3 regions of the Alteromonas macleodii ATCC 27126 genome follow, and region 1 is predicted to be linked to each of the others. Evidence: predicted binding sites of a transcription regulator. Region 1 holds the regulator's gene; each other region holds the start of a gene.
What was found. The regulator MetJ, encoded in region 1, represses methionine synthesis genes. The targets are predictions, from matches to a motif close to TAGACGTCTAGACGTCTA.
Positions count from the first base shown of each region.

Region 2: a site for MetJ is predicted at 1,981-1,998, ahead of serA (phosphoglycerate dehydrogenase). Genes of this name have one in related genera too.
Region 3: a site for MetJ is predicted at 894-911, ahead of thrA (bifunctional aspartate kinase/homoserine dehydrogenase I). Genes of this name have one in related genera too.

Region 1 covers NC_018632.1:4,039,712-4,043,035, forward strand. The annotation lists gene MASE_RS17205 (malic enzyme-like NAD(P)-binding protein) at 495-1,730, shown strand; gene metJ (met regulon transcriptional regulator MetJ) at 1,895-2,227, opposite strand; gene metF (methylenetetrahydrofolate reductase) at 2,389-3,276, shown strand.
Region 2 covers NC_018632.1:3,251,095-3,254,418, reverse strand. The annotation lists gene MASE_RS13930 (DUF481 domain-containing protein) at 1-369, shown strand, start outside; gene serA (phosphoglycerate dehydrogenase) at 496-1,725, opposite strand; gene rpiA (ribose-5-phosphate isomerase RpiA) at 2,073-2,729, opposite strand; gene MASE_RS13915 (5-formyltetrahydrofolate cyclo-ligase) at 2,820-3,324, opposite strand, start outside.
Region 3 covers NC_018632.1:3,383,485-3,386,808, reverse strand. The annotation lists gene MASE_RS14495 (excinuclease ABC subunit UvrA) at 1-709, shown strand, start outside; gene thrA (bifunctional aspartate kinase/homoserine dehydrogenase I) at 1,086-3,324, shown strand, end outside.

The DNA.
Region 1 (3,324 bases):
AGAATGTTATAACAAGTCAAAATAAATAGCATGAATGGCAATTATAGCCCCATTTTACTGGTCTAATTAGTATGCCTAACCTACATTGGTATATGAGAATTCTGATCAGATATGTACACAGTGATTGGCTGTGTTAGAGTTGTGATCGGCACTTTGATACTGAGCATTAATTCTGTGAATAATGCATGACTTTCAAGACTTGTGGCGCTTTTGGGTACATAAACCAGAGGCTTGTATCCATTAAGGTATGTGAGCAAAATCAGTAAAGGTTAACGCCTAGTCTGCTTTTCCACATGCCACCTTGGGGCCTATTGATGATTGCTGTAAAACAAAGATCAACAAGCCCTAGTGCTAACAACTATTTATAATCACTTTGTCATTACTTGGTTGTAACGCGCTTACGTTTATCTACCTATAACTATAACGACAATAAAATAGCTACAGAGCGTGAACGAAAACACCGATGAACCCTACATCTAAGGATACCTTTTTACATGTCAGATTTTAGACAACGCGCACTCGACTATCACGCCAAACCCACACCTGGAAAAATCCGCGTAGAGTTATCTAAACCAGCCGACAGCGTCGATGACCTTGCTCTTGCCTATAGCCCAGGCGTTGCCGAGCCGGTCAGAGAAATTGCCGAAGATGCAGATAACGCCTATAAGTACACGGGTAAAGGAAACCTGGTTGCCGTTATCAGTAACGGAACCGCGATTTTAGGGCTGGGTAACCTAGGCCCACTGGCATCGAAACCTGTTATGGAAGGTAAAGCCCTTCTGTTTAAACGCTTTGCTGGCCTGGATGCCATTGACATTGAGGTGAAGCATCGTACAACCGAAGAGTTCATTAATACGGTAGCGAATATCGCTGACACATTTGGCGGCATTAACTTAGAAGACATTAAAGCGCCTGAATGCTTTGAGATTGAACAAGAGCTAATTAAGCGCTGTAAAATTCCGGTATTCCATGATGATCAGCACGGTACCGCTATTGTAACTGCAGCGGGCATGCTTAATGCTCTGGAAATTCAGGGTAAAAGCATAGAGAGCGCTAAAATTGTGTGTATGGGTGCCGGTGCAGCAGCGGTCGCTTGTATGGAACTGCTTATTAAGTGTGGTGCCCAGCGCGAACGTATTTATATGCTAGACAGAAAAGGCGTTATCCATACTCGTCGCGAAGACTTAACTGAGCATAAAAAGCTATTTGCTAACAATACTGACAAGCGTACGCTTGAAGATGTAATGGAAGGTGCGGATATTTTTGTTGGTGTGTCTGGACCGGATGTTTTACCACCAGAAACACTGGCCTTGATGGCTGAAAACCCAATTGTATTTGCATGTTCTAACCCAGACCCTGAGATAAAGCCTGAACTTGCTCACGAAGTACGTAAAGATCTTATTATGGCCACTGGACGTTCGGACTACCCTAACCAAGTAAATAACGTACTGTGCTTCCCGTTTATTTTCCGTGGCGCGCTAGATGTTCGTGCAACGGCCATCAACGATGAAATGAAAGTAGCAGCAGTAGAAGCCCTTCGTGCTATTACGAAAGAGCCTGTACCAGAAGAAGTACTAGCTGCCAGTAAGAGTACTAGTCTGACATTTGGTAAGGAATACATTATTCCTAAACCTATGGATCCGCGTTTATGCGAGCGTATTGCTACCGCCGTATCTAAGGCTGCGATTGAATCTGGCGTTGCACGCGTGCCTGAAAGCCCAGAAGAATAAAATTCTGGCGCATAAGGCAAAAAAAATGGAGGGGCTAGTGCTCAACCTTTATTTGCTAAAAAGTGCGCTTCGAGAATACAAGTACATAAAAAACGGCGCCGTGTTGTAGGTTATCAACTAGCAATAACTTATAACAAAGCGCCGTTTCTCTTTAATACCAAATATCAGTCGTCTTCCGACACATCGTTTTCGAAGCTTGGATCAATGCCCATTTCTTCCATAATGCGTCTTGCTTCAGCCGGTACGCGATTAGGATTGTCTTTGCGCAGGTCATCATCGTTAGGCAATGGTTGACCGGTAAACGCATGCAAAAATGCTTCACACAACAGTTCTGAATTAGTGGCGTGACGCAAATTATTGATTTGGCGGCGAGTACGCTCATCAGTAAGCGCCTTAAGCACATTAATAGGTATAGAGACAGTGACTTTCTTTACCTGTTCGCTCTTCTTGCCATGCTCTGCGTAGGGGTGAATATATTTACCGTTCCATTCTGCCATTGTACTAACTCGGTCTACTCTTTTTTATGTTATGAAGAGAAATTCTAAACAAGTTCACGAAAAGGTCAATTGAGCAGTGTAAACCTCTTGACGTCTAGACATATATTCTTTAATTTAGACGTCTAAACGTCTATAAGAATACATTTTTGAGAGAAAAAGCCATGGTTTCTTACGCACAAGGTATCGATGCATTAAACCAGTCCCTGTCGGAACTGCGTGATATTGATGTATCTTTTGAATTCTTTCCGCCTAAAACGGAAGCCATGGAACAGACCCTGTGGAAGTCAGTTGAACGTCTAGCGCCACTAAAGCCAAGCTACATGTCGGTAACCTACGGCGCGAATAGCGGTGAGCGTGACAGAACCCACGACGTTGTAAAACGCATTCAGCAGCAAACCGGTGTCGCGGCGGTTCCTCACTTGACCTGTGTTGATGCTAGCCGTGATGAGCTTAAGCAAATTGCAAAAGACTACTGGGACTCAGGTATTCGCCGTATTGTTGCGCTTCGTGGCGATTTACCGCCAGGAGTAGAAAAGACAGAGATGTATGCCTCTGATCTTGTTGCCTTGCTAAAAGACGTTGCCGATTTTGATATTTCTGTTGCTGCCTATCCAGAGAAGCACCCTGAAGCACCAAATGCGCAGTTTGATTTACTAAACCTTAAGCGCAAAGCAGAAGCAGGTGCCACAGAAGCGATAACCCAGTTCTTTTTCGATACGAGTGTGTACCTTCGATTTAGAGACCGTGCAGCCGCAGCGGGTGTCGACTTAGATATCGTTCCGGGTATTTTGCCGGTAACCAACTACCAAACACTGGTGAAATTTGCGGGGTTCACAAATGTTCATGTGCCGGGATGGTTACACAAAATGTTCGACGGCCTTGATGCCGACGACCAAGCTACCCGTAATCTTATAGGCGCTAACATTGCTATGGACCAAGTTAAAGTACTCGCTAAAGAAGGGGTAAAACACTTCCATTTCTATACGTTGAACCGTAGTGAATTAAGCTACGCCATCTGCCACATGCTCGGCGTGCGTTCAGGCGCTTAATACATACGACAATCAGGACCGTGCTTGCGTTTTTTAACGAAGCACTCC
Region 2 (3,324 bases), 790 kb from region 1:
TCAACTATTGCGGCGGGTTGGAACCAAAAAGTACTTGAGAACAAGCGCCACACCCTTGAATATTCAATCGGTCCTGGTTACTCATTCATCGAAACTCAGGATGGCGAAGATCTTGACAGCGTAATCGTTCGTGCGTCATCAGCTTATTCTTGGAAAATTTCAGATACCGCTAAATTTACGCAAACAGTGAGTACCGAAGTGGGTTCTGACAACACGAAATCTCGTGCTGAGTCTGCACTTACAGCTACAATCAGCGGTAACCTTTCAATGCGTCTTTCTTTCAAACTTGATCACAACACCAATGTTGACGACGACGTTGAAAAACTAGACACAGAAACTGCAGTTAGCTTAGTTTACAACTTCTTCTAAGCCTACCTTATATGCTCAGCGCACTGAAGTAGGGCTGGGCACTTCAACGCATTGAAGTAAAATCACAGGCATAAAAAAACGCTGCACATTGTGCAGCGTTTTTATTTAGTCTTAAAACAACTCTTCTTAGTGAAGAATACGTGTCTTAATTGTGCCATCAATTTGCTGAAGCTCTGCAAGTGCTTCATAACCACGGTCTTCTTTAACATCAACTACTACATAACCAATTTCTGCGTTAGTTTGTAGGTACTGGGCTTCGATGTTGATGCCTTTTTCTGCAAACGCTTGGTTAATTTGAGTAAGAATACCTGGCTGGTTTTTGTGTACGTGAAGTAGGCGTGAACGACCAGTATGTTCTGGCAGTGACACTTCAGGGAAGTTAACGGCTGACAGCGTTGAACCGTTGTCGCTGTACTTCGCGAGTTTACCCGCCACTTCAATACCAATATTTTCTTGCGCTTCTTGCGTGCTGCCGCCCACATGCGGGGTCAGAATGACATTATCGAACGCGCGAAGCGGCGACTCGAATTCTTCAGTATTAGATTTAGGCTCAACCGGGAATACATCAATAGCAGCGCCGTTTAGTTGGCCGCTTCCCAATGCCTTCGCAAGCGCATCGATATCTACCACAGTACCGCGAGACGCGTTAATCAAAATGCTGCCTTTCTTCATTTGAGACAGTTCTTTTTCACCAATCATATCTTGAGTTTGTGGTGTTTCAGGAACGTGAAGTGAAACAACGTCAGAGGTATTAAGCAGCTTTTCAAGCGATTTTACTTGGGCAGAATTACCTAGCACAAGCTTGTCTTCGATATCGAAAAATTGAACGCGCATACCTAGGTGTTCAGCAAGAATACTCAGCTGTGTGCCTATATGACCATAACCAATGATACCAAGTGTCTTACCACGGGCTTCATATGAGCCGACTGCCGTTTTTTCCCACTCTCCGCGGTGAGCCTTGGCATTTTTACTCGGCACCTGGCGAAGTAAAAGGATAATTTGGCCAAGTACAAGTTCTGCAACCGAACGTGTGTTGGAAAATGGCGCGTTAAACACGGGAATGCCGCGGCGTTGGGTGGCTTCAAGATCAACTTGGTTGGTGCCAATACAGAAACAACCGATAGCCACAAGCTTTTGTGCTGCTTCAACTACCTTCTCTGTAATTTGAGTACGCGAGCGAATACCAACAAAGTGGGCGTCTTTAATTTTCTCAATTAACTCGTCTTCAGGAAGAGAGGTCTTGAGAAATTCAATATTGCTATACCCATTGCTTTTTAGTGTCTCCAAAGCACTTTGGTGAACACCTTCCAACAACAAAATTCGGATCTTATCCTTCTCTAATGAAACTTTGCTCATGAACTCGCTATCTCTCACTGATGTAATTTGGTTTGCTTGCACCGCCAATCCAAGACTCTCAGAAACCTGCCAGTATGAAACACAAAGCTGTGTATAACCTGCGCTGCAACGACATCGCTTTGCAGCTCTGAAAGCCTTGCTTGGGCGTTATTGCTACCAAGCTTTTATAATCACGTTGATTGCTTTCGTTATTAAGGAATTGGCCTTAACTAACGTAAAAGTTGAGACGCTTAGTGAACTTCTTTTAAGGACATCTAGACGTCTAAACGGAAACTAACAGAAAACGCGTTAAGTTGAAAGTAGTATTTTGTATAGCTTTTCACCGCACTATACGTCTTACTCAGTTATCACTTAAAGGTTTCAACACCACTATCTGTAGCACTTAGCACTATGTCCGCGCCTCGTAGTGCGAAAATGCCGTTCGTGACCACGCCAGGAATATTATTTATTTTTTGTTCTAGCTCACGAGGATTCAGAATCTCAAGGTTGTGAACATCTAAAATAACGTTGCCGTTATCGGTGACAACACCTTGTCTATATTCAGGATCGCCACCAAGCTTTACTAGCTCTCGTGCTACGAAAGAGCGAGCCATGGGAATAACTTCAACGGGAAGGGGAAACGAGCCCAATACAGGAACGCGCTTACTTTCATCAACAATACACACAAACGTGGTCGCCGCACCGGCTACAATTTTCTCGCGAGTGAGTGCTGCGCCTCCGCCTTTAATCATATGCTTGTGTTCGGTCACTTCATCGGCACCGTCGATATAAACCGATAGATTGCTGACTTCGTTTAACTCGAATACCTCAATGCCTAAGGCTTTTAAACGCTCGGTAGAGGCTTCTGAACTTGATACTGCACCTTCAATTTTGTGTTTAATTTTACCGAGTTCTTCAATAAAGAAATTTACGGTAGAACCTGTACCCACACCGACAATGCTGTCTGCTTCAACATATTCGATGGCTGCTTTGGCTACGGCTTGTTTTTTTGCGTTCTGATCCATGGTCATTCTCCGACTTATTGTGTTCGCAAGTGTAACTTATAAGCGAACGTGAACCCACAAGTACGTATGTTCAATTTGTTATAATGACTATCACGGTTTAGTGAGTTGCAGTGTGCGCGAGGGCGTCACGATGGCATCAAGGGGGACATCCCATGGTGCAACGGGCAGAGCATCTACTTCTTGAATGTCGTGGGCAATACCCACTAACTTGGGCGCTTTACTACCCGAAAATGAATGTGAATCTGGCGCGCGTTGGGTAAAACTCAAAGTTCGGTCGTAGTAGCCGCCCCCCATACCCAGGCGATTGCCGTTTACATCAAACCCTACAAGCGGCATAAGAATAACGTCACATTGCCTAACAGGAACGACGTTTTTACACGACAATACTGGCTCTTCAATGTTGTACTTATTCTTCACCAATTGAGAGTGCTGGGTATAAGACAAAAATAACAAATGTCCTTTACATACGGGGTGTAATACAGGTAGAGCGAATTTTTTATCATGTAAAGACTGCCAAATAGACTCGATAAAATAGGTTAAATTGACCTCGCCATCGTTAACCAAATATCCGGCTATGGTCGTGCTGTTATCAAGA
Region 3 (3,324 bases), 660 kb from region 1:
CATATTTGACCAAATCAGAAGTTTATTTGCTTCAACCGAAGAAGCAAAATCCCGTGGTTACGATGCGGGTCATTTCTCGTTTAACGTTGCAAAAGGGCGGTGCCCACATTGTGAAGGCTTGGGTGTGGTATCGGTAGAATTACTATTTATGCCGAGTGTTTATTCCCCCTGTACTGTTTGTAACGGTCAGCGTTTTAACGATAACGTACTGGAAGTTGGTTACAATGAGCATTCTATCGCTGATGTATTATCGCTTACGGTTGAAGAAGCACTATCTGCATTTAGTGATAATCAAGTTATTACGCGGGGACTTACAACGCTAATGAACGTAGGGCTTGGCTATCTAACCCTTGGGCAAAGTGCCACTGAATTATCAGGCGGCGAGGCGCAGCGCATTAAATTAGCGTCAGAACTTAAACGTGCTCAAAATGCTAATACCCTATACGTGCTTGATGAACCTACAACAGGTTTACATCTTTCAGACACTGCATTGCTTATGCAGCATTTAAGCACCTTAGTTGAAGCGGGGAATACTGTGGTGATGGTTGAGCACAATATGCAGGTGGCTGGGGCTTGCGACCACATTATTGATATGGGGCCAGGCGCTGGTGATGAGGGAGGAGAAATAGTTGCTGAAGGCAGACCAGAGGAGGTTGCTAAAGTTCAGCAAAGTGCAACAGCCCCATTTTTAAAGGCGAGTTTGGCTTAAAGAAAGGTTTTGATTGAGTTAGGTTTGAATGATCTTAGAAATAAGTCGTTGTTTAAAGCTACTTGAATACTAGTAAGCCAGCAAAGAAACGGCTTGAACTCGTATTTGTACCTTAAAAAGAAATATTAGTTAAAGAGTGTTGCACTTTTTGCAACACAGTGTAGTGAAAACTGCGGTTGACATATAGACGTCTATACGGCAAATTGCTTGTATGAAAAAGATTCTACTTACTCGCACCACCATTATGTTAATTACCACCTTAAAAAGGGCGGTCGCTGACTAGTGCAAGTAAGCAAAAGACAACGAAAGCCCGCCTAACACAGAGCGGGCTTTTTTTTACACACGTTTTAGCATGCGTAACCTTAAGGAGCAGCATATGAAAGTCTTAAAGTTTGGGGGTTCTTCTCTAGCCGATGCACCGCGATACATGCGCGTTATGGAGATTAGCACGGCGACCCACCAAACCGACGGTGCTGCGGTTGTACTCTCTGCCCCAAAGGGGGTAACGAACGCGCTTTCACTACTATGTGAACAAGCAGCCGCGGGTGAAGATTTCCAGCCGTTATTCAATAAGTTGAACGACACGGTTACCGGCATCGCCAACAACCTAAACGAAGAACTCGACGGGTTTGCACATGCAAGCGTGGTAGAATTCATTAATAGTCACCTTTCCGTATTAAAACAGCACCTTGAAGGTATTAAGCTGCTTGGTGTTGCACCTGATAATGTCGCTGCCGGTATTCTAAGTATTGGTGAGTACATCTCGGTGACGCTTTTTAGCGCTATGCTATCTGCTAAAGGTATTGCTAATCGCGTTATCGACCCGGTTAAGTATGTGCTGGCCGAAGGCGATTACCTAGACAGCATTGCCGATGTGTCGCTTAGTAAAGCCCGCTTTTCAGATGTGCCTACTGACGGCAGTGAATTTCTTGTCATGCCGGGGTTTGTTGCTGCTAACGAAGCGGGCGAGAAAGTCACGCTTGGGCGTAACGGCTCAGACTATTCAGCGGCCATTTTAGCGGCGTGTATAGACGCAAATTGCTGTGAAATTTGGACAGACGTAGACGGTGTTTATAACGCTGACCCGAATCAAGTTGAAGGGGCAGTGCTGTTAGACAAGCTTACCTATCAAGAAGCGATGGAGCTATCTTATTTCGGTGCTAAGGTGCTTCATCCGAAAACTATCGGTCCTATTGCCCAACACCACATCCCTTGTTTGATCAGAAACACACTAAACCCAGCTGCGCCAGGTACGCTAATCAGCAATGAAAAAAGCGAGGTGTGGACGTCAGTTAAAGGTATTTCACAGCTTGATAACGTCACCATGTTTAACGTTGCAGGCCCTGGCCTTAAAGGCATGGTAGGTATGGCAAGTCGTGTGTTTGAGGTGATGTCGAACGCCAATATTTCAATAAGCCTTATTACCCAGTCTTCTTCAGAATACTCAATCAGTTTCTGTATCCAAAGCAAAGACGCCAGCCGAGCGTTAACGCTTCTTGAAGATGCGTTCGCGCTAGAGCTTCAAAATCAATTGCTAGATCCTATTGAAGTGCGTCATGACCTAGCCATTGTTACTTTGGTTGGTGACGGTATGCGTCAAACCAAAGGGTTGGCTGCGCGTTTCTTTAACTCGCTTGCCCAAGCGCGCGTAAACAACGTAGCCATTGCTCAAGGCTCTTCAGAGCGCTCTATTTCAACGGTAATTGAAAGTAAGCGTGCTAAGAAAGCAGTAAAAGTCATTCATCAGAATTTTTTCTCTGACCGCCATACCATCGACGTGTTCCTAGTAGGGTGTGGCAATGTGGGAACCGAACTGCTAGGTCAAATTGAAAAACAACAGCCTGCGTTGTTAAAACGCAACGTGCAGCTGCGAGTTTATGGTATTGCAAATAGCCGTAAGCTGCTGTTAAACAGCCAAGGTATTGATTTAAGCGGTGACTGGAAAGCGGCACTTGAATCGGCAAGCGAAGGATTAAGCGTTGAACGCCTGCATCAGTTTGCTAACGACAATAGTCTGGTAAACCCGGTGATTGTTGACTGTACTAGTCACGAAGCGATTGCACAGCAATATGTAGATATGATGGAAAGCGGTTTTCACGTGGTAACGCCAAATAAAAAGGCGAACACGAGCGCAATGTCTTACTACCGTAAGCTTCGCAAGACCGCGCAATCGACAAATCGTCAGTACCTTTACGAAACCACTGTCGGCGCAGGGCTACCGGTTATTGATAACTTGCAAAAGCTATTCAGCGCCGGCGACACCTTACACCGCTTTGAAGGAATTCTATCGGGCAGTTTGTCTTATGTATTTGGCAAACTTGAAGAGGGCATGAGCCTGTCGCAAGCGACACAAACAGCCAAAGACAACGGTTTCACAGAGCCTGATCCGCGCGATGACTTAAGCGGCATGGACGTAGCGCGCAAGCTGCTTATCATGGCTCGTGAAGCTGATTTAGCGTTAGAACTATCTGACATTGAAATTGAGTCTGTACTGCCAGAAGGCTTTGCTGAAGACTGTTCAATTGACGAGTTTATGCAGCAGCTGCCAGAGTTAGATGCGTCGTTTGGTGAAAAGGTTGAAGCGGCTAAAGCAGAAGGTAAAGTACTTCGTTATA